2 linked regions of the Humidesulfovibrio mexicanus genome follow. The protein of the gene in region 1 binds, or shares a complex with, the protein of each later gene. Links are inferred from orthologs where the notes say so. Each region holds a gene or a part of one and is shown in the gene's direction. Other genes may lie near its edges.

Region 1 (11,820 bases):
CAGAACGCCCAGTACTTCTCCATGCTCGCCCGCCACGGCGTGGGCGAGGCCCAGCGCTACTTCGAGGGCGCGGTGCAGGCCCGGCCCGACGACGCCGATGCGCGCTCCGGGCTGGCCGTGGCCTACCTGATGACCAAGCGCGATGCCGACGCCAAGTACCATGTGCGCCGCGTGGAGGAATCGGGCCGCAACACCGCCGCAACACGCGTTGCCAAGGGCTTCATGCTTGGGGTGGAGGGTCAGCTGACCGACAGCTCCTACCAGCTGAACCGCGCTCTTGAGGAAGGGGCTGACCGCGCGCTGGTGCAATTGGCCATGGCGGCGGCGGCGGCCAAGAAGAACGAAATGGACCAGGCCAAGAAGGCCATGGAGGAATACCGCTCCCTGGTGCCGCCGGTGGAGGAGAACGAATACGCCAAGGAGCTGGCCCGCAAGGTGGACCTGCAAGGCAGGCTGGTGGGCACCTTCTTCTGGACCATGGAAAACAAGTCCATCAGCGCATACACCAGCACCCTAACCTTCATGCTGAACAACGAACAGCTCACGGCCACGGCCGGCGGCTACGGCACCGGCGCGGTAAGCAACCTCAAGCTCACCGGAAAGACGCTGACCCTACGCGTCTCGTACAGCATGGGCATCTTCGGCAGCTCCCACTACGACCTCACCTGCGACCTCTCCGGCGACCTGGACACCATCCCCACCATGGCGCGGGAATCCACCTTCGGCCAGACCTGGAACGGTTTTTTGCTGCGTCAGGGCAGCATGGCCCAAAGCATGGCCTACCACGCCAATCCGGCGGAATGCTTCATCGCCACAGCGGCCTATGGCGGGGCCTGGGACGAACATGTGGCCACCCTGCGCCGTTTTCGCGATGGCGTGCTGGTGAAATCGCGCCTGGGCCGGGAGCTGGCGGCCGCCTACTATCGCCTAAGCCCGCCCCTTGCCGACGCCATACGCGAGCGGCCCGTCGCGCGCGCCGCCGTGCGCGCCGCCCTGGCCCCGGTGGTGCTGCTGGCCGGGGCGGCCAACGGCCAGGCGGAAAGCATCGCCTGGCTGCTTTTGAGCACGGCGGCCATTTGTGCGGGAATGGCGTATCTGGCGCGGCGCAGGCGCAGGACGCGCAGCGCCGGGCAGACATGACCGCGCGGCCCGTACCGCCGCAAAAACCCAAGGCCGCCAGCGGAAGCCCATCTTCCGTCAGCGGCCTTGGCCGATAGTGATCCTGTCGCGCAATCGAGGATTCGCGGTCGCCCCCTGCTGGCGGGGGTGCGACGGAGTGATTTCCCGGCCTCTTCGCCCCTGGCGCGGGGACGGCAAGGCAAGCCGCCCCCGCTCCTGCCTCTCAGCTCAGGCGTGCGACACCACGCCTAGCCTCCCTGCTTCATCTTCTCGATGAGCGAACGCAGGCTCTGGGTCTGGACGGCCAGTTCGCCCACGGCCTGCGCAGACTGGCGCATGGCGTCGGACGTTTCCCTGGAGATGCGGTTGATGTCCTCGATGCTCCGGTTGATCTCCTCGCTGGTGGAGGACTGCTCCTCGCTTGCCGTGGCTATGGAGCGCACTTGGTCGGTGGCGGTCTCCACCATGCGCACAATCTGGGTCAGCGCTTCACCGCTTCTGTTGGCCAACTGGGTGGCCTGTTCCACAGTCTTGGCGGAACGATCGACATTTTCGAGGTTTTTGCGGGTTCCGTGCTGGATGCCGCTTATCGCCTCGCCCACCTCCTTGGTGGCGTCCATGGTCTTTTCCGCCAGCTTGCGCACCTCGTCGGCCACAACGGCGAAGCCGCGGCCGGCGTCGCCCGCGCGGGCCGCTTCGATGGCGGCGTTCAAGGCGAGCAGATTAGTCTGGTCCGCAATATCGGAGATGACGTTCATGATCTGGCCGATACCCTCGGCCTGCTTGCCCAAGGCCTCCATATCCTGCTTCATGGCCTGGGACACGCGCTGCATTTCGCCGATTCCCGACACCACCTGGCTCACGATCGCCGCGCCGTCCGTGGCCTGCTTGCGGGCACTTTCGGTGGATTCCGCGGCCTGGGAAGCGTTTCTGGCCACCTCAAGCACTGTGGAGTTCATCTCCTCCATGGCCGTGGCGGTTTCCGCAACGCGGGAGGACTGCACCTCCGTGCCGCGGCTGGACTGCTCCACCTGCGCGGAGAGCTCCTCGCTGGCGCTGCTGACGACCTCGACCACCTTCTCCAACTGGGCGGCGGCCTGCATCATGCCCTCGGCCTTGGCCCGCTCGGCCTGGGCCTTGGCCTCGTTGGCCTGGGCCATGGCCTGCCGGGCGTTCTCGGTCTCGCGGCGGGCGTCCTCACCCTTGGCCTCGGCCTCGGCGATCTTGGCCTTGAGGTTCTCCACCATGGTCCTAAGGGCCGTGGCGAGAATGCCGATCTCGTCGTTCTGCCTGATGTCGAGCTGCTGGCTGAAGTCGCCTTCCGCCACCTTGCCGGCGTATCCGGCGGCCATGCGCAGAGGCTTGGTGAGCGTTTCGGCGAAGAACCACAACACGGCTATTCCAGCCAGGGCGACGATGAGGCCGAAGCCGATCTGCCAGGCCGCGCCCTGCCGGGCGCGTGAGGTGAGATCGGCGTCCAGGGCGTGCGCATCGGCCAGCACGACAGCGGAAGGCAGGCGAATGAGCACGGACCAGGGCTTTCCTGTGCGGCCCAGCTTGATGGGCGCGTAGGTGAGCATGAGGCTCTTGTCTTCGCTCATGTCCACTGCGCTTTTCCCGTTCTGCACGTTCTCAAGAACATGCTGGCTGTCCTTGAACAGCGTGCTAATGGGCTGGCCGATGGTCTTGGAATCGCTGCTGTTGGCCACCACCATGCCATCGTAGCTGATGATGAGCACCTCTCCCTTGCCGCCGTACAGATTCTTGTTCACGTTGCCTGCAAGTTCCTGCAAAAAGCCGAGCCGCAGGTCGGTGCCGGATACGCCGAGAAACTTCCCATCCCGCTTCACCGGCACGGAAAGGGTCGTCAACCAGTCCTGCTGGCCCTGCACAATGTAGGGGAAGGGATCGAGCACGCTCTCCTTTCCGGTTTCGCGCGGGCCAAGGTACCAGCCGCCCTTGCGCACGCCGTTCGGGTGCTTGTCATTGCTCTCGTACTCCACCAGCGGCTGGCGGGCGATGTTGCCCTTCGGGTCGCGGTTCCAATATGGGATGAACCGGCCTGTGGCGTCGTGACCAGGCGTGTTGGCGTATTTGGCGTCGTTGCCGTCCAAGGCGTTCGGTTCCCAGGCCGAATACGACCCCAGGTACTCCGGATTGTTTTCCAAATTCGCCAACAGAATGGCGTTGTAGGTGTCGCGCAGGGCGGCGTTGGGCACACGCGTCCGCAGGACCTCGAACACCTTGGCCGTTGTGCGCGCGACATCAAGATTGTCCTGCAGGGCGCTTTGCACAATGGCGGCCTGGCTGGCCGCCAGAGCTTCGAGGTTGCGTGTGGCGCCCTGGTTCAGAATGGCGCCCACCCGCTCGGAGACGAAACTCTGCGTCCTGCTGGCCGCGATCACCCCGTACACAACGAGGACGCCCGCCGCGCATAAGAGGCAACACCCAGCCATAACGGCAATTTTCTGTTTAATGGAACGCAGTTGCATAGTCTCCTCCCGCTTCAGTCTGTCCGGTTCAGCACGTCAAGGCCACGTACGGCCATAACAATACGTACACGTACTCAGCTCTTCTGTCTACACGGAGGTTGCTACAGGCGGAGAGGGGATGCCTGCACGGCGCGCACGGTAAGGCGTCAAACGCAACGAAGGCTGTCGTCCGGTTTCAGAACATGCCACCACGCCCACGCAAACGACCAAGGCCGCCAGCGGAAGCCCATCTTCCGTCAGCGGCCTTGGCCAAAGGGTATGTTCGTCGCGAGAATTTCCGTCGCCAGTCTCTTCGGACGGCCGCGGCGGATGCTTTAAGGGGCGGGCGCGGCGTTCTGCGCCGGAGTGGAAGCACCCTTCGCGGGAAAGCCTTTGGCGGCCTGATCCTTGCGGAGGAAGCTCACCCGGGTCACGATGCCCGTTGTGGCCCGGTAGTGCACAATGACGTTGTACTCCTTGGCCGGGGCGTAGATCACGGCCTCGGCTATGGCGTCATAGGCCTTCACGAACAGGCCGAATATCTCCGAGATGATGCTCCGGCCCGGCTCGGGCTCGGCCTGGATGTCCACCGTGCCGCCGAACTTCTCCACCTTGGAGAACCAACGGTCCAGGCGCTCGGGGATGGAGTTCAGGGTGATGGCGGCAGGGAAGCTCACCACCACCTCGGGCTGCTTGGCGGCCAGCGCCGCGGAAAGCTTGCGGTCGAACCCGCTGGTGTCCAGGAACTGGACCTCGCTCTGCGGGGCCGCTGCCGGGCCGCTCGGCTTCGGCCCGGCGCAGGCGCACAGGGCGACACAAAGCATCACGAACGACAGCGCGAAGGCGATGGATCGGTTCATGACGTTCCCCCGCGAAACGGATTTCCCGACAGTCCCACCAGTTACGCAAAACCACGCGGGCTGTCAACGCAGCGACGCCCCGAGGGCGGGTCCATGGCCTTGCCACTTGCCTGCCGGGTGCTTATCGCGTACATCTCTCCCGTTTCAAGGCACGGCGGAAACCTCTCACCCAAGCGGCGGAAAAATGCCCAAGCGCACAGACATCAAGAAGATCATGCTCATCGGCTCCGGCCCCATCGTCATCGGCCAGGCCTGCGAATTCGACTACTCCGGCACCCAGGCCCTGAAGGCCCTCAAAGAGGAAGGCTACGAGGTCATCCTGGTCAACTCCAATCCGGCCACCATCATGACCGACCCGGAGCTTGCCGACCGCACATACATCGAGCCCATCGAGCCCGGCACAGTGGCCAAGATCATCGAAAAAGAGCGCCCGGACGCGCTGTTGCCCACGCTTGGCGGCCAGACCGCGCTCAACACCGCGCTGGCCGTGGCCAAGATGGGCGTGCTGGACACATTCGGGGTGGAGCTCATAGGCGCGTCCGTGCCGGTCATCGAAAAGGCCGAAAGCCGCGAACTTTTCCGCGCCGCCATGGACAAGATCGGCCTCAAGGTGCCCAAGAGCGGCATCGCCCGCAGCATGGACGACGTGCGCGAGATCGGCCGCACCTTGCCTTTCCCGCTCATCATCCGCCCGGCCTTCACCATGGGCGGCACCGGCGGCGGCGTGGCCTACAACATGGAGGATCTGGAGGCCATCGCCTCCCAGGGCCTGGCCGCCAGCATGAAAAGCGAGATCATGATCGAGCAGAGCGTGCTCGGTTGGAAGGAATTCGAGCTTGAGGTGATGCGCGACAAGAAGGACAACTGCGTCATCATCTGCTCCATCGAGAACCTGGACGCCATGGGCGTGCATACGGGCGACTCCATCACCGTGGCCCCCAGCCAGACCCTGACCGACGACGAATACCAGAAGATGCGCGACGCGGCGCTGGCCATCATGCGCGAAATCGGCGTGGAGACCGGCGGCTCGAACGTCCAGTTCGCCATCAACCCCAAGAACGGCGACATGATCATCGTGGAGATGAACCCGCGCGTGTCGCGGTCCTCCGCCCTGGCTTCCAAGGCTACGGGCTTTCCCATCGCGAAAATCGCCGCCAAGCTCGCCGTGGGCTACACGCTCGACGAAATCCCCAACGACATCACGCGGGAGACCATGGCCAGCTTCGAGCCGTCCATCGACTACTGCGTCATCAAGATTCCGCGCTTCACCTTCGAGAAGTTCCCCGGCAGCGAGGACTACCTCACCACCAGCATGAAAAGCGTGGGCGAGACCATGGCCATCGGCCGCACCTTCAAGGAGGCCCTGCAGAAGGGACTCAGGTCGCTTGAGGTGGGAATGCCCGGCCTGGGCAAGAAGTTCGAGACCTGCGCCCAGGACAAGGACGAGCTGCTGCGCCTCATGCGCAAGCCCAATTCCGCCCGGCTCTTCGCCGTGCGCAACGCCATGCGCTGCGGCTTCAGCCTGGAGGACATCCACGAGGCCTCCTTCATCGACCCCTGGTTCCTGCGCCAGATTCGCGACATTCTGCTCATGGAGAACGAGCTGGCCGAATTCGGCCGCACCGAGGACATCTCCGCAAAGAACCCGGGCCTGCCGCCGCTCTTAAAAAAGGCCAAGGAATACGGCTACTCGGACAAGCAGCTTTCCGTGCTGTGGCGCACCAGCGAGGACGCCCTGCGCACCCTGCGCAAAAGCCTGGACATCCTGCCCACCTATTACTTGGTGGACACCTGCGCGGCGGAGTTCGAGGCCTACACCCCCTACTACTACTCCACCTACGAGACCGGCCGCGAGATTGAGAGCAAGGACGTGCGCAAGGTGGTGATTCTGGGCGGCGGTCCCAACCGCATCGGCCAGGGCATAGAGTTCGACTACTGCTGCTGCCACTCCTCCTTCGCGCTGAGGGAAATGGGCGTGCAGTCCATCATGGTCAACTCCAACCCGGAGACCGTGAGCACCGACTACGACACCAGCGACCGCCTGTACTTCGAGCCGGTGACCTACGAGGACGTGCTGAACATCGTGGAGTTCGAGAAGCCGCTCGGGGTCATCGTGCAGTTCGGCGGGCAGACCCCGCTGAACCTCGCCGTGGCCCTCAAGAAGGCCGGGGTGCCCCTCCTGGGCACGCCGCCGGAAAGCATCGACCGCGCCGAGGACCGCGAGCTCTTCAGCGCCCTCATCCGCAAGCTGCACTTGAAGCAGCCCATGAGCGGCACGGCCATGACCCTCACCCAGGCCACGGAGATCAAGGACAGCCTGGGCTATCCCCTGGTGCTGCGCCCCTCCTACGTGCTGGGCGGCCGCGGCATGGAGATCGTCTACGACGACGAGGAGTTCAACGCCTACTTCCGCAAGGCCGTGGTCATCTCCCCCGAGCACCCCATCCTCATCGACAAATTCCTGGAAAACGCCATCGAGGTGGACGCCGACGCCCTTTCCGACGGCGAGGACACCTACATCGGCGGCATCATGGAGCACATCGAGGAGGCGGGCATCCATTCCGGCGACTCGGCCTGCGTGTTGCCCCCGCACACCATCGCCCCGGAGCTGGTGGCCGAAATCGAGCGCCAAACGCGCGAACTGGCCAAAGAGCTGGGCGTCATCGGCCTCATGAACATCCAGTTCGCCATCAAGGACGGCGAGGTGTTCATCCTTGAGGTGAACCCCCGCGCCAGCCGCACCGTGCCCTTTGTCAGCAAGGCCACTGGCGTGCCCCTGGCCAAGCTGGCCACCCGCGTCATGCTGGGCGAAAAGATCAGGGACCTCAAGCCCTGGGCCATGCGCAAAAGCGGGCACGTCTCCGTGAAGGAGAGCGTGTTCCCCTTCAACCGCTTCCCCGGCGTGGACATCCTCCTCGGACCAGAGATGCGCTCCACCGGCGAGGTCATGGGCATCGACACCTCCTTCGGCCTGGCCTTCATGAAGGGCCAGTTGGCCGCAGGCCAGCGCCTGCCCGAGGAAGGAACCGTGTTCCTCTCGGTAAACGACCGCGACAAGGCGGCCATAGTCCCCGTGGCCAAGGCCTTCGAGGAACTGGGCTTCAAGATCATCGCCACCGGCGGCACGGCCTCGCTTCTGGACAAGAAGGGCGTGGCCGTGGAGCGCGTGCTCAAGGTGAACGAGGGCCGCCCCAACGTGGTGGATCTCATCAAGAACAAGCAGATAGACCTTGTGGTGAACACCCCCTCCGGCAAGCGGACGGTGAACGACTCCAAGGAGATCCGGCAGACCACCCTTCTGTACGGCGTGCCCTACACCACCACGGTGTCCGGCGCGGCCGCCATGGCCCAGGCCATCCGCGAGGAGCGGGGACACGGGCTTGGCGTGCGCTGCCTGCAGGACTACTACGGCGTTTAAGCTCCCGGCGCGCCTGCGCCAGGGCCGGGCGGCCGGGGCGTCTGCTGAAGACGGCCCCGGTGCGCAAGGCGTTGTTCCCCGGCCCGGACCAACAATCAAGGACAGACAATGAAACGCGAGTATTGCGGCCTCTTCGGCATCTACGGACACCAGGAGGCCGCGCGCATGGCCTATTTCGGACTCTACGCCCTGCAGCACCGCGGGCAGGAGTCTGCCGGCATCGTCACCTGGGACGGCGCCGCCATCCGCGAGCACCGGGGCATGGGCCTGGTGCACGACGTGTTCAACGAACGGCACCTGGGCAAGGAGCTCAAGGGCCAGATCGCCATGGGGCACATCCGCTACTCCACCACCGGCGTCTCCCTCATCCGCAACGCCCAGCCCTTTCTGGTGCGCTTCAAGGACTGGCACATCGCCGTGGGCCACAACGGCAATCTGGTGAACACCCTGGAGCTTCGGCACGAACTGGAGAACGAAGGGTCCATCTTCCAGACCACCATGGACACGGAAGTCTTCGTGCACCTGATCGCCAAGTACCTGAACGGCGGCACCATCGAAGAGGCCATCCAGAAGGCCTGCGCCAAGGTTCGGGGCGCTTACTCGCTGCTCATTCTCGCCAACAACAAGCTCATCGCCGTGCGCGACCCCCACGGCGTTCGCCCCCTGGTCATCGGGCGGCTGAACGACAACTACGTCTTCGCCTCCGAGACCTGCGCCTTCGACCTCATCGAGGCCGAATACATCCGCCAGGTGGAGCCCGGCGAGATGATCGTGGTTGAAGGCGGACGGCTTTCCAGCCTGCGCCTGCTGGAAAAGGCCCCCAAACGCCAGTGCATCTTCGAGCTCATTTATTTCGCGCGGCCCGACTCCATGGTCTTCGACGAAGGCGTGTACGAGCGCAGAAAGACCATGGGCGCGACCCTGGCCAAGGAAGCGCCCGTCGACGCGGACTTCGTCATGCCCTTCCCGGATTCCGGCAACTACGCGGCCGTTGGCTACTCCCAGGCCTCTGGCCTGCCTCTGGAGCTGGCCATGATCCGCAACCACTATGTGGGCCGCACCTTCATCCAGCCCAGCCAGGACATGCGCAACTTCAGCGTGCGCGTGAAGCTGAACCCCGTGCGCAGCATGATCGAGGGCAAGCGCATCCTCATCGTCGAGGATTCCATCGTGCGCGGCACCACCATCCGCACGCGCGTCAAGAAGCTGCGCGAACTGGGCGCGCGCGAGATCCACATGCGCGTGTCCTGCCCGGCCATCCGCTTCCCCTGCTTCTACGGCATCGACTTCTCCAGCAAGGGCGAGCTCATCGCGGCCACGACCCCCGTGCCGGACATCGCCCGCTTCATCGGCCTGGACAGCCTGCACTACCTGTCCGTCCCCGGCCTGCTCGACTCCGTGAACGAGAAGGACGCCCACTGCCTGGCCTGTTTCGACGGCAACTATCCCATCGCCACAGGCTGCCACCAGGGCAAGATGTGTCTGGAGAACGAGAGCAAGGTCACCGGCTAGGCCGGGGCCGCAGCAGACAAGGGAGGCCGGAGATGAATCCCCGCCACACGAACGGCGCCCCCCCGCCGGGGGGCTGGCTGGCATTGGCCCGCGAGGTGCTGGACATCGAGATCGAGGGCTTGGCTGCGGTGCGCGGCCAGTTGAACGGTGGCTTCGAGGAAGCGCTGGCGCTTCTGGCTGGTTGCTCGGGCCGTGTGGTGGTCACGGGCATAGGCAAAAGCGGGCTTGTGGGCCGCAAGATCGCGGCCACCCTGTCCAGCACGGGCACCCCGGCCTTCTTCCTCCACCCTGTGGAGGGCGCGCACGGCGACCTGGGCATGATCCGCCGGGGCGACGTGGTGCTGGCGCTCTCCAACAGCGGCGAAACCGACGAGCTGAACACGCTTCTGCCCGCCCTCAAGAGCCTGGGGGCGGCCATAGTGGGCATGACCGGCGGGGCCGCTTCGACCCTGGCCCGCGTCAGCGACGTGGTCGTCGAGGTGCGCGTGCCGCGCGAGGCCTGCCCCATGGGCCTGGCTCCAACCGCAAGCACCACCGCCGCGCTGGCCGTGGGCGACGCCCTGGCCGTGTGCCTCATGCGCATCAAGGACTTCGGCAGCAAGGACTTCAAGCGCGTGCACCCCGGCGGGGCGCTGGGGGCGCGGCTTTCGCAGCACATCGCCAGCCTCATGCACACGGAACAGCTCCCCATCGCCAGCCACACGGCCCCCCTTTCCGAGGCCTTGGCCGCGCTGAACGCGGGCGGATTCGGCCTTGCGGCCCTGACCGAGGAGGACGGCCGCCTTGTGGGCGTGCTCACCGATGGCGACGTGCGCCGGATGCTCTGCAAAAGCGGCTTCGACCCCGCCCGGCCCGTGGCCGAAGTGATGACGCAAAACCCGCGCAGCGTTTCAGCCGATGCCAGCGCCGCCCAGGTGCTGGACCTCATGGAGGCCAGACAGATAACCGTGCTGCCCGTGCTCGACGAGCGCGGCGGCCTGGCCGGACTGGTGCACCTGCACGATCTGCTGGGCAAGGGGCGCGTGCGCTTCGCCGCAGAGGAGCCATGACCGACACCCAAAACCATGTGTGCGCGCGCTGCGCCGCCGAAAGCGGCACCTGCTGCACGCTGGAGCCCGGGCTGGAGGAATACTGCTTCCCGCTCTCGGCCGAGGAGCGCGCCGCAATGGAAGAAGCCGGGGCCAGGGAGCGGCACTTCTGCCGCCAGGCGAACACCTCGGCCTTTGTGGACAACCTCTGCCGCCTGTTCGGGGCCGAGGCGGGGCGCATCCGGGCGCTGTTCCCGGCCAGCGGCTTCCATGACCGGCTGGCCGTGACCAAGGCCGGGGCCTGCGCCCTGCTGGGGCGCCAGGGCTGCCGCCTGCCACGTTCCGCCCGGCCCTACTACTGCCGCCTGTACCCCTTTTGGATCCGCGACGGACGGCAGCTGTATTTCCAATTTTCCCAGTGCATGGCCCAGAAGGAAGCCGCAGGAACGGCCGCGCTGCTTTCCAGCCTGGGCCTGTCCAACGCAGACATACTCGACCTCTATCAGCGGCTGCGCAGGGCCTGGGCCTTGCCGGAGAACGCGTAAATGCCAAAAAAGACCACGAAGAAGACCGCAACGCCGAGAAAAAGGACATCATCCATGAGGTGGAGCCGCAGCTTCAAGCGAAAACTGTTCCTGGCCATATTGGCGCTGCCCGTGGCAGCGGCCCTGTGCGCGGCTTTGGCCTTCTGGTACTATTCCCACGACCTGCCCGGCTTCCGCAACATCACGGACTACAAGCCGCCTCTGGTGACCACGGTGCTCTCCCGCGAAGGTCGCGTGCTCGGCTACTTCTACAAGGAAAAGCGTTTCCTGGTGCGCCTGCAGGACATGCCCGAACACCTGCCCCTGGCCTTTCTGGCGGCGGAGGACTCCAGCTTCTACAAGCATGACGGCATCGACCCCTGGGCCATCTTCCGCGCCTCGCTCATGAACCTCAAGGCCGGCGGCATCCGCCAGGGGGGAAGCACCATCACCCAGCAGGTGGTCAAGCGCCTGCTGCTTTCCCCGGAAAAAAGCTTCGAACGCAAGATCAAGGAAGCCATCCTGGCGTATCGCCTGGAAAACTACCTCACCAAGGACGAAATCCTCACCATCTACCTGAACCAGATCTACCTTGGCTCCAAAGCCTACGGGGTGGAGGCCGCCAGCCGGGAATACTTCGGCAAGCACGTGAAGGACCTGACCCTGGCCGAGGCGGCCGTGCTGGCCGGGTTGCCCCAGGCCCCCAGCCGCTACAACCCGTACTCCGACCCCGAGGCGGCCAAGGTCCGGCAGAAGTACGTGCTTGACCAGATGCTCTCCCAGGGCTGGATCACCCGTGAACAGCACACCGACGCCCTGGCGCAGAAGCTGGCCTACAAGAGCATGGAGGACAACTCCTGGAAGCTCGGGGCCTACTACCTGGAAGAA
Region 2 (10,981 bases), on another replicon or contig:
GAGCTGACCTGCGCCGTCCTGGCGGACCGCGCCCTGCCGGTGATCCTCATCCGCCCGCGCGCGGGCACGGCGTTCTTCGACTACGAGAACAAGTACGCTGCCGACGGGGCCGAAGAGATCTGCCCCGCGCCCGTGGACGCAGCCCTTGCCGCCGAGGTGCAGGGCATGGCCCTGGCCGCGCACAAGGTGCTCGGCATCGAGGGCTACTCCCGCTCCGACTTCATGGTGGACGCCCAGGGCCGCCCCTTCATCCTGGAGACCAACACCCTGCCCGGCATGACGCCCACCAGCCTGCTGCCCAAGGCGGCCAAGGCCGCGGGCATGGACTTCGACGCGCTGGTGGCCGAACTGGTGCGCCTTGGCCTGTCCGCCCGGGCCGCCAAGGCCAAGGGCTAGCCATGCCCGTCCCCCGGAAGCCGCCCCTGGTGGCGCGCGCCATCCTCGGGGTCTACGGCCTGGCCTGGCGCGCGGCCCTGCCCGGCCTGCGGCGCAACGGGCGGCTCAAGGACGGCTGGGACGCGCGGCTCATGCGCTCCGGACCGCCGCCCAAGGCGGACCTCTGGGTCCAGGCGGCCAGCGGCGGCGAGGCGTACCTGGCATGGGAGCTGGCGCGCCGCCTGCCCGACTGTCTGCCCGGCGGCCTTGTGGACGGTCGCCCGCCGCGCGTCCTCGTCACCACCTTCACCAGCCAGGGCATGGGCGTGCTTGCGCGCGCCGCAACCGACCTCGCGGGCCGCGTGGAGCTGCTGCCCGCCTGGTTTCCCTTCGACATTCCCGGCAACATGGCGGCCGCCCTGGCCGCAGTGGCCCCGCGCGCGGTGGCGCTGCTCGAAACCGAGCTCTGGCCTGGGCTTCTGGCCGCCTGCCGCAGGGCCGGAATCCCGGCCCTGGCCGTCAACGCCCGCATGACGCCGAAGAGCCTGCGCGGCTATCTGCGCCTTCCCGGCTTCTGGCGCTGCCTCGGCCCGGAGCGCGTGCTGGCCGTGTCCGAAGACGACGCGACCCGCTTCGCCGCCCTGTTCCCCCAAACGCGCACGCAAATCATGCCGAACATCAAATTCGACCGCCTGGACTTCTCTGCCTCCGCCCCGAACCCGGCCCTGGCGGCCCTGCTGCCGCAAGTCGACGGCGTCCGCGCGCCCTTCATCGTGCTGGGCAGCGTGCGCAGACAGGAGGAAGCCCAGGCTCTCGCCATCATCCAGGGTCTGCTGGCGCGGCTGCCCGGTGCGGTGGTGGGCGTGTTTCCCCGGCACATGGAGCGCCTGAACGCCTGGGAAGGGCTGCTCGAACGGGGCGGCGTGCCCCATGTCCGCCGCAGCGCGGGCGCGGCGCGGCCCGGCTCGGTGCTTCTGTGGGACGCCTTCGGCGAACTCTCCGGCGCCTTCGCCCTGGCGCGGGCCTGCTTCGTCGGCGGCAGCCTGGCGGACCTTGGCGGACAGAATTTTCTGGAGCCTCTGGCGCACGGCGTGACACCGGTCATCGGCCCGTCCTGGTCCAACTTCGCCTGGGTGGGACATGAACTTTTCGAGTGCGGCCTGGCCCGGCTGGAGCAGGACGCGGCGGGCGTGCTGGACGCCCTGTGCGCGCTTGCGGACACCCCGCCCGACCGCCAGGATGTGCGCCGCCGCGCCGAAAGCTACGCACAATCGCGCCGGGGCGGCGCGGACGCCGCTTGCCAGGCGGTTGCCGAATGCCTAATTTGCGGGTAAACACCCTGCGGAGCCGTGACGAGCATGAGAACCCTGCCCCCCTGTTACGCAATCATCCCGGCTCGGTATGATTCCTCGCGCTTTCCCGGCAAGCCGCTTGTGGAAATTTCCGGCGTGCCCATGTGCGTGCGCGTGCACCAGCGCGCGTCCCTGTGCGCGCGCTTTTCGCGGGTGCTCATCGCCACGGACGACGAGCGCATCATGGCTGCGGCCAACGCGTGGGGAGCGCCCGCCATCATGACCGGCCGCCACCACCAGAGCGGCACCGACCGCGTGCTGGAGGCCGCCCGGCTCATCGGCGCGGAGCCGGACAGCGTGGTGGTGAACGTGCAGGGCGACGAACCGGCGCTCGACCCGGCCATGCTGGAGGAATTGCTGGCGCCCTTCGCGGCGCCAGGGGGCGAGACGGTGCAGGCCGCCACCTTGGCCACGCCCATGACCCGCGCCGAGGCCCAAAGCCCGGACCGGGTCAAGGTGGTTCTGGACGCGCAGGGCCGCGCGCTGTATTTTTCCCGTGCCGCCATTCCCTTTTGCCGCGACGGCGAAGCGGACGGGGACACGGCCGGGCCGCTTCTGCATGTGGGGCTGTACGCCTTCCGGATGCACGCGCTGGAGCGCTTTGCGGCGCTGCCGCAGGGCAGGCTTGAGCGCACGGAGAAGCTGGAGCAGTTGAGGCTTCTGGAGAACGCCATCCCCATCCATGTGGCCCTGACCCGCCACGCGTGCCATGGGGTGGACCGGCCAGAAGACGTTGAGCACATTGAAAAAATCCTGCGGGAGCACGCAACATGAAAGCGATTCTGGCCCTTGAGGACGGAACCTGGTTCGAGGGCTCGTCGTTCACCGGTCCCGGCGAGACCGGCGGCGAGGCCATCTTCAACACCGGCATGACCGGCTACCAGGAGATCCTCACCGACCCCTCCTACGTGGGCCAGATGGTCTGCATGACCTACCCGCTCATCGGCAACTACGGCGTCAACGCCGAGGACGTGGAGTCGCACAAGATCGGGGCCGAGGCCCTCATCGTCAAGGAGTGCTGCAAGGAGCCCTCCAACTGGCGCGCCGCCATGTCCCTGCCCGACTACCTCAAAAAGGCCGGCGTCATGGGCATCGAAGGCATCGACACCCGCGCGCTGACCCGGCACCTGCGCCTCAACGGAGCCATGCGCGGGGTCATCTCCACCTCCGGCTCGCCGCAGGAACTGGTCAAAAAGGCCCAGGGGCTGCCCAGCATGGAGGGCCTGAACCTGGCCGACAAGGTCAGCGCCAAGAATCCCTACCTGTGGACCGGCAGCGGCACAAAGACCGTGAACCTGGCCGACTTCAGCTGGGCCGGCAACGGCCCGCGCCTGCTGGTCTACGACTTCGGCGTCAAATGGAACATCCTGCGCCTGCTCGCAGCCCAGGGCTTCGACATGCTCGTGGTGCCATCGCACTTCACACACCAGCAGGCGGCGGAGCTTTCCCCGGACGCGGTGTTCCTCTCCAACGGCCCCGGCGACCCGGCCGTGGTCAAGAACGCCATCGAGGCCACCAGGGTCTTTGCGCAGAAGCTTCCGGTGGCGGGCATCTGCCTGGGACACCAGATCATGGGCCTGGCCCTGGGCGGACGCGCCTACAAGCTCAAGTTCGGCCACCACGGCTGCAACCACCCGGTCATGGACATGGAGTCCGGCAAGATCGAAATCTCCTCGCAGAACCACGGCTTCTGCGTGGACATCGACCACCTGCCGGAGCTCAAGGTGACCCACCGGAACCTGAACGACCAGACGCTGGAGGGCTTCGCCCACAGAAGCAAGCCCCTCATCGCCATCCAGTTCCACCCCGAGGCGGCGCCCGGCCCCCACGACAGCGCCTACTTCTTCCCCCGCTTCCGCGACCTGGTGCGCCAGGCCACGGGCAAGTAAGGGACACAAGCCAGCGCCCGCTTTTGCGCGGGCCAAGGGAGGCGCACGCATGTCAGGCGAACTCACAAAGGCGAGGCAAAAGCTCGCAGGCATCAACGCCAGCCTTAAAATGGGCAAGTACATGACTGCGGCCCAGGCGTTGAACGACGCCATCGTGCTCATGCTCTCCGCACCGCTGCTCAAGAACGAGCGCGAAGAATTCGCCCAGATGCTCGACACCGCCGTGTATTCCCTGAACAATCACAAGGAGCTGCGCAAGTTCTACCCGCTGCTTCTGCACTACACGCCCGGCGCTGAAAAGAAGCTCCTGGAGGAGCTTTACGAGATGCGCAAGGTGCTGCAGGAGGACGTGAACGAGACCGCCCAGAAGGACCTGGAGGCCCTGGAGTCCAAGAAGCGCGAGGGGCTTGAACGCGGCCAGAAGCACCTGGACGAGCAGCAGTTCGACGAGGCCCGGCAGGCCTTCGACAGGCTTACCGGGGAATTCCCCGGCGATGCGGAACTCAAGGCCGACATTGCCGACCGCTACTACAAGGCCGGGCTGAACCAGGACGCCGTGGGCCACCTGAGCCAGGCCATCAACGAATCTCCGGAGTCCATCCACCTGTACAACCGCATCGGCATCGTGCTGCGCAAAATGCAGGACTTCGAAAGCGCCGAGGGCTACTACCGCCGCGCCCTGGGCATCTGCCAAACGGACGAGTACCTCTTCTTCAACCTGGGCCGCCTGTACTACGACTGGCAGAAATGGGCCAAAATGGCCGAGGCCGCCAAGATGGCCGTGGCCATCAACCCCAATTTCGTCGAGGCCAAGAAGCTGCTCGCCTTCGCCCAGAAGAAGCTCGGGGGCTAAGCCCCCAGGAGGCTCCATGGCCCCGCAGGCCGCGCCCGCCCCGTCCTTCCGGCATGTGCTTGTGCTGGGCGCGGGCCTGGCTGGAATGCGCGCCGCCTGGGCCGCAAAGCAGGCCGCCCCGCACCTCGCCGTCACCCTGGTCAGCCCGCGCGCCGCGCCGTGCGGCTCCTCCTTCGCCAACCGCAACAACGCCCTGGGAATGCAGGCCCCCCGCCCCGGCGAGGCGGAAGCCTTCATCAGGGAGGCCCTGGCCCTGGCCGCGCCCGGAACCGTTGCCCTGGAACTGGCGCGCGCCCTGGCGCAGGACGCACCGGTCGCGCTCTCCGACCTGCTCTCCCTCGGCCTGGCGTTCCGGCGCAAGGCCGACGGGGCCCTTGCCCGCTACCCGGGCTGCTTCAGCCCACCCCGGCGGGCCGTGGTCTTCGACGATTTGGGCGCGGCGCACGGCGCGTTCCTGGCCCGCGTGCGGGGCCTGGGCGTGCGCCTGCTGCACGGCTTCGTGGCCCTGCAGATCACCCGCGATGCGGCAGGCCGCGCAACCGGCGCATGGCTCGCCCCCCTGCGCGACGGCGAACCGGTCTTCCTGCGGGCCGACGCGGTGGTGGCGGCCCTGGGCGGCCCGGCTCCGCTCTTCGCCAGGCGCATCTGCGGTCCGGGCGGCAGCGGGCTCTCTTTTGGATTGCTGCGTTCCGCCGGGACCGAGTTGGTCAACGCGCGCTTCCTGCAATTCTTCTGGGGCCATGCGGCCGATGGCGGGTTCGTGAATCCCGGCGCCCTGCCCTGGAGCCTGCTGGCTCCGGAGCTGGCCCACCATGCCGAAGCCAGGCGCGGACACTGCCCGCTGGCTTACTCCCTGCCCGACGCCGCGCTGGACCGCTGGCTGCTTGCCCGGCGCGGTGCGGACGGGCTGGCCCCCCTGCCTGGGGGCGCGCCCCTGGCGCTGTTCGCCCACGCGGGCAACGGCGGGGCGCGCATCGATGCCGACGGCCGAACCGCTGTTCCGGGCCTGTACGCCTGCGGCGAATGCGCGGGCGGAATGCATGGGGCGCAGCGCATGGGCGGCGGCATGGCGCTCTCGGCCCTTGTCTTCGGCGCGCGCGCCGGACGTGCGGCCGCCCTCCAGCCGGACCAGGGCGGAACAGCCCTCGCCGGACCGCCTCCCGCCCCTGCTCCGGGTCTGGACCTGCGCCCGGAGCGGACGTTCCTCCCGCGTCTGCGCAGGGGCATGGACCGCCATGCCGCGCCCTTTGCGCCGCAGGACCGCACGCGCGCGGCCTTCATCGCCTGGCTGCGGACGCAAGAGGAGGACGCGCCCTCCCTGCGGCAACGCCTGCTGGCCCTCTCGGCCCTGTGCGTGCTGGATGCGCAATAGCGCGTGCTTCAGCGGCCCGGCTCGGCCAGGGCGCCGCGCAGAAACACCTCGACAACGGTGCGCAGATATTCCTCCGGGGCGATGCCGCCCTGGCAGCCCGCCCCGCCGCGCCCCACGGCCTGCGAGAGCCTGTGGTTCAGCCGCCGCGAGGAGGTGAACCAATGCTCCACCGTGCACAGCATGGCGGACAAAAGCGGCAGGGGCTCCACGCCCTCGCGCAGTTGGCCGCGCTCCTTCATGAGGGTCAATCGGTCGTGGGCCGCGCGCATCAGGTGCAGGGTGCTCATTTCGCGGCCCTGGTCGTCCAGTTCGTCCAGCCCGGCCACCAGATCCGGGTCGTTGTGCATGGACAGGTCCAGGATGCGGTAAAACCGCACGCACTGCTCGTTGGCGGAAAGAAAGCGAAAATAGGCCGTAAGCGCTGCGCTGATGAACGCGGCGGCCTCCTCGGGCGCGTTTTTCCCGGTGGTGTCCACCACGGGCTGGATGATGCCCTTGAGATCCTCGTCCAACTCGGCGAGAAAGGCGTGCACCGCGGCCACGTACAGCCCCTTCTTGGAGCCGAAGTGGTGGTGGATCAGGCTTTGGGCCACTCCGGCCCTGTGGGCGATGTCGCTCAGCGAGGCCTGATGGTAGTCGCCGCGCAGAAACACCTCGCGGGCGGCCTGCACTATTGCCGCGCGGGTGCGTTCGGCGTCGCGCTGGCGTCTGCGCCGGGCGATGGGGGGCGGGCTCGCGGCGGTCATGAGTCCTCCTTGTTGCACTGCGCCTGACGGGGAAATTTATGCGGAGAACGGCGCAGGCGTCAAGATCGGGTGACATAAGCCAAGCCACGCCCCTCGCCTTGACCTGGGACGGAAAAGCGGCGAGACTTCGCGGCAAACATGGACTGGAGACCAGCAATGCCGCGCAGCGCAACACAGAGCCCCCCTCCGCACGGCCCACAGGCCGGGCGCGTACGCGCGGCCTGCCCCTCCGGTCGTGTCGGCGGCCGGGTCGGCGGCCAGCGCCCGGGACTGTAGCCCATGTTCAAGCGTCTCGCCCTGTGCCTGGTCCTGGCGGTCCTGTTTTCGGGCCTGGCCGCCTGCCCGGCCCTGGCCGAAAAGCCGCGCAAGAACGTGCTGGTGCTCAACTCCTACCACGACGGCTACGCCTGGTCCGACGAGATCGTCACCGGCCTCAGGCAGTACTTCGCCGAGTCCCAATTCCTGGTGGACCTGCAGATTGAGTACATGGACACCAAGCGCTTCGCCACGCAGGAGCGCGCCCAGGCCCTCTTCACGTTCTATCGCGACAAGTTCCGGGACTCGGAGTTCGACCTGGTCATCGCCAGCGACGACTTCGCCTACAACTTCGTGCTGGACTATCAGGACAGGCTGTTCCCCGGTCTGCCCGTGGTCTTCTGCGGGGTCAACGACTTCAAGCCCGAAAAACTCGCCGGAAGGAACAACATCACCGGCCTGGTGGAGAACGTGGACTTCGAGGCCACCCTGCGCCTGGCCGCGCGCCTGCACAAGAACGCCCACAAGATGATCGTCATCGGCGACCGCTCGGTGACGGGCATGGCCATCCAGGGCCAGCTGCGCAAGACGGCACCCAGGCTCCAGGGCCTGCTGGAGTTCGAGTACTGGGACGACCTGCCCATGCCGGAGATTCTGGAGCGGCTTCGCGCCATGCCCAAGAACACCCTGCTGTTCGTCATCCCCATGTACCTGGAGCACGGCGGCAAGCTCTACGCCGCGGACGAGGTGCTGGAAGTCATTTCCGCCAACGTGTCGCTGCCGGTGTACAGCTGCTGGCGTTTCCTGCTCGACCACGGCTGCGTGGGCGGCCGCCTGCACAGCGGGGTGGACCATGGCCGCATGGCCGGGAGCCTGGCCCTGCGCATCCTGGCCGGGGCCGACCCTTCGGCCATCCCGGTGGTGGAACGGCTGAACGATCCCTATGTCTTCGACTACATTGTCCTGAGAAAGATCGGCATCCCCATCTCCGAGCTGCCAAGCGGCGCGGAGATCATCAACGAGCCCTACCGCTTCTACACCATCGACAAGGGCATCTTCTGGACCATCATGGTGAGCCTGGCCGCGCTCCTGTTCATCCTGGTGCTGCTTCTGGTCAGCATCAGCCAGCGCAGGCGCATCCAGGAACGCGTCAACGACCAGCTCTCCTTCCTCAAGATCCTCATGGACGCCATACCCCTGCCGCTCTATTCCCTGACCCGGCGCGGCCTGTTCCAGGACTGCAACCTCGCCTTCGAGCGCCTCTTCCAGGTGGAGCGGGAGAAAATCCAGGGCAAAGCCCCGGAGGATCTGGCCGAGTCCGGGGCAGAGGAGCTGCGCGACGCCGTGGACAAGGAACTGCTCGCCCGGGCCGGGGTGCGCGTGTACGAATCCGCCTTGCACCTGCCCGGAGACGATACCCGCGCGGTGATGCTCTCCAAGGCCACCTACCTGAACGCCAAGGGCGAGATCCTTGGACTGGTGGGCGCGCTCAACGACATTTCCGGGCTCAAGCGCGCCCAGGAGGAGCTGCGGCAGGCCGAGGAAAAGTACCGCGGCATCTTCGAGAACTCGGTGCTGGGCATCTTCCGCGCCGCGCCGGACGCCCGCCTGCTGGACGCCAACCACGCCCTGGTGGAGATGCTTGGCTTCGAAAGCCTGGAAGCCCTGCTGGCCACGGGCGCGGACTTCCTGGCCGGCGACGGCGACGGTCCCGCGGACTGGCTGCGCGCCAGCACCGGCCCCGGCGGCGTGGCCACCCATCGGCGCGAGTTCGTGCGTCCCGACGGCAGACGCATCACCGCGTTTCTGCACATCCGCGTCGTTGCCGGGCCGGACGGCGGCCTTGCCGCCTACGAAGGCGTGGTGGAGGACATCACCCAACGCGAGAACGCCGAACGGGCGCGCAGCGAAAGCGAGCGGATGCTGCAACTGGTGCTCGACACCATCCCCCAGTTGGTGAGCTGGAAGGACCGCGACCTGCGCTACCTGGGCGTGAACCGCTCCTTCGTGTCCTTCTTCGGCCTGGAGGACGCCCGCCGCGTGCTCGGCCACACGGACGAGGAGCTCTTCGGAGAGTCCGAGGCGGCGCGGGCCTCGCAGCAGAGCGACCGCCAGGTGGTGGAGACCAGCCAGCCGCAGTACCGCGCCACCTGGAGCACCGAGGACGGCTACGGACGGCCCGTGCTGCTGGAGGTCTCGCGCGTGCCCCTGCACGACGCCTCGGGCCGGGTGGTGGGCCTTTTGTGCGCAGCCGAGGACGTGACCGAGAAAAACAACCTGGAGCGCCAGCTCCTGCAATCCCAGAAGATGGAGGCCATCGGCACGCTCGCCGGGGGCATCGCCCACGACTTCAACAACATCCTCACCAGCATCATCAACAGTGCGGAGCTGGCCCTCATGGACGCGCCCGGCGAATCGGACATGACGCAGGACTTGCTGCGCGTGTTGCGGGCCGGGCAACGCGGCAGCCAGCTGGTGCGGCAGATCCTGGCCTTCAGTCGGCCTTCCCAGGCAGGGTTCCAGTACGTCAACGTGGCCGACGTGGTGCGCGAGACCTTGAGCCTGCTCTCGGCCTCGCTGCCGCGCAACATCAGCGTGCGCGAGGACATCCGCCAGGACCCGGCCCTGGCCCTGGCCGACCCCATCCAGCTGCACCAGGTATTTTTGAACCTGTGCACCAACGCCTTCCAGGCCATGCGCGAGACCGGCGGCGACCTGCTGCTGACCCTGCAGGCCGAAGACCTGGACGCCCCGGCCGCGGAAGTCCTCTCGCTTCCGCCCGGATGCTACCTCCGCCTCACCATCACCGACACCGGGCCAGGAATCGAGCAGGACATCCTGGACAAAATTTTCGACCCCTTCTTCACCACCAAGGGCAAGGCCGAAGGCACGGGCCTGGGCCTGGCCGTGGTCCACGGCATCATCAAGGCGCACAAGGGCGCGGTGGCCGTATCCAGCATCCCCTGGGAGCGGACCAGCTTCGACATCTACCTGCCCAAGCAGCGGGACTTGGACCAGGAAGAGCAGCCCCTGGCCGAGCACGTGCGCCCCGGCCAGGGCCGCGTGCTGTTCGTGGAGGACGACGACGACCAGCTGGCCACCATCCCCCGCGTGCTGGGCAGACTCGGGTACGAGGTCACCGGCTGCGCCAGCGCGCTGGAGGCCCTGCGCCTGCTGGCCGATCGCCCCGGCGGCTTCGACGTGGTGCTTACGGACTTCGACATGCCGCAGGTAAACGGCGTGGAGTTCGCCTGGCGGCTTCTTTTCGAGCACCCCGGCCTGCCCGTGGTCATGATCTCCGGTCGCCTGCACACCGGCGACGTGCCCCCGGACCTGCCGCCCAACATCCTGCGCGTGCTGGCCAAACCGTACAGCCAGGCGTCCATCTCCGAAGCCCTGCGGGAGATTCTTTCCGCCGGGTAGGTCCGCGTAAATATGTCGCCGTGGCGACACAGCCCTGTCGCAGTTCCCTGGCAGCCTTTCCAGAAACATTCTGGAGGGGCCCATGAACGATTCCGATTCCAGCGCGCAAAACGGACTGACCAGACGTGAACTGCTCGGCCTGCTGGGCGCGGGCGCGCTTGCCGCGCTTCTGCCCGCCGGGCTGCCCGGCCAGGCCCATGCGGCCAACAACGCCGACTTCGACACCGCCAAGGGGCCGGGGCTCATCTTCGTGGTGGGCGACGGAATGCCCGCAGGCGTGGTGCGGGCCATGCACGAAGTGCGCACAGGGGTGTTCGGCCGCGCAAACACCGCCCTGCACGCGCGGCTGCGCGATCCCCGGTCCGCCCTGGGCCTCATGGCCACGGCAAGCCTGTCCAGCATCGTCACCGACTCCGCCCCGGCCTCGGCCGCGTGGTCCACCGGCGTGCATACCGCGAACCGGCATCTCGCCGCCCTGCCCGACGGCCGCCCCCTGACGACCATCTTCGAGCTGGTGCGCAAACGCGGCGTGGCCACTGGCCTGGTCACCACCACACGCGTCACCCACGCCACCCCGGCGGCCTGGATCTCGCACCAGACCAACCGCGACCTTGAGGACGACATCGCCTCGGAAATCCTGGCCTTCCGGCCAGAGGTGCTGTTGGGCGGCGGGTTCAGGCACTTCAGCGCCGCCAAGCGCAAGGACGGCCGCGACC

Evidence for each region.
Region 2: the proteins of carB (region 1) and carA are in contact, whole or in part, in a solved structure (PDB 1KEE), measured with the Escherichia coli proteins. The link is inferred for Humidesulfovibrio mexicanus from one-to-one orthologs.

The regions. Positions count from the first base shown.
Region 1 is NZ_FZOC01000001.1:435,867-447,686, forward strand. What follows is about bases 4,245-8,068. They hold carB (carbamoyl-phosphate synthase large subunit), read left to right. Parts: upstream 4,245-4,634; coding sequence 4,635-7,868; downstream 7,869-8,068. Other genes in these bases: CHB73_RS02055 (hypothetical protein), read right to left, coding at 4,245-4,450; purF (amidophosphoribosyltransferase), read left to right, coding at 7,977-8,068. Also shown: CHB73_RS02045 (caspase family protein), read left to right, coding at 1-1,140; CHB73_RS02050 (methyl-accepting chemotaxis protein), read right to left, coding at 1,368-3,524; more of CHB73_RS02055, read right to left, coding at 3,926-4,244; more of purF, read left to right, coding at 8,069-9,380; CHB73_RS02070 (KpsF/GutQ family sugar-phosphate isomerase), read left to right, coding at 9,413-10,429; CHB73_RS02075 (hypothetical protein), read left to right, coding at 10,426-10,953; CHB73_RS02080 (penicillin-binding protein 1A), read left to right, coding at 11,008-11,820. UniProt on the Escherichia coli protein: Large subunit of the glutamine-dependent carbamoyl phosphate synthetase (CPSase).
Region 2 is NZ_FZOC01000005.1:36,636-47,616, reverse strand. The notes cover bases 1,572-4,556. They hold carA (glutamine-hydrolyzing carbamoyl-phosphate synthase small subunit), read left to right. Parts: upstream 1,572-2,497; coding sequence 2,498-3,616; downstream 3,617-4,556. Other genes in these bases: CHB73_RS17005 (FAD-binding protein), read left to right, coding at 4,486-4,556; CHB73_RS11495 (tetratricopeptide repeat protein), read left to right, coding at 3,666-4,469; kdsB (3-deoxy-manno-octulosonate cytidylyltransferase), read left to right, coding at 1,734-2,501; CHB73_RS11510 (3-deoxy-D-manno-octulosonic acid transferase), read left to right, coding at 1,572-1,709. In the rest of the region: CHB73_RS11515 (D-alanine--D-alanine ligase family protein), read left to right, coding at 1-396; more of CHB73_RS11510, read left to right, coding at 399-1,571; more of CHB73_RS17005, read left to right, coding at 4,557-5,841; CHB73_RS11485 (TetR/AcrR family transcriptional regulator), read right to left, coding at 5,850-6,587; CHB73_RS11480 (PAS domain S-box protein), read left to right, coding at 6,867-10,265; CHB73_RS11475 (alkaline phosphatase), read left to right, coding at 10,348-10,981. UniProt on the Escherichia coli protein: Small subunit of the glutamine-dependent carbamoyl phosphate synthetase (CPSase).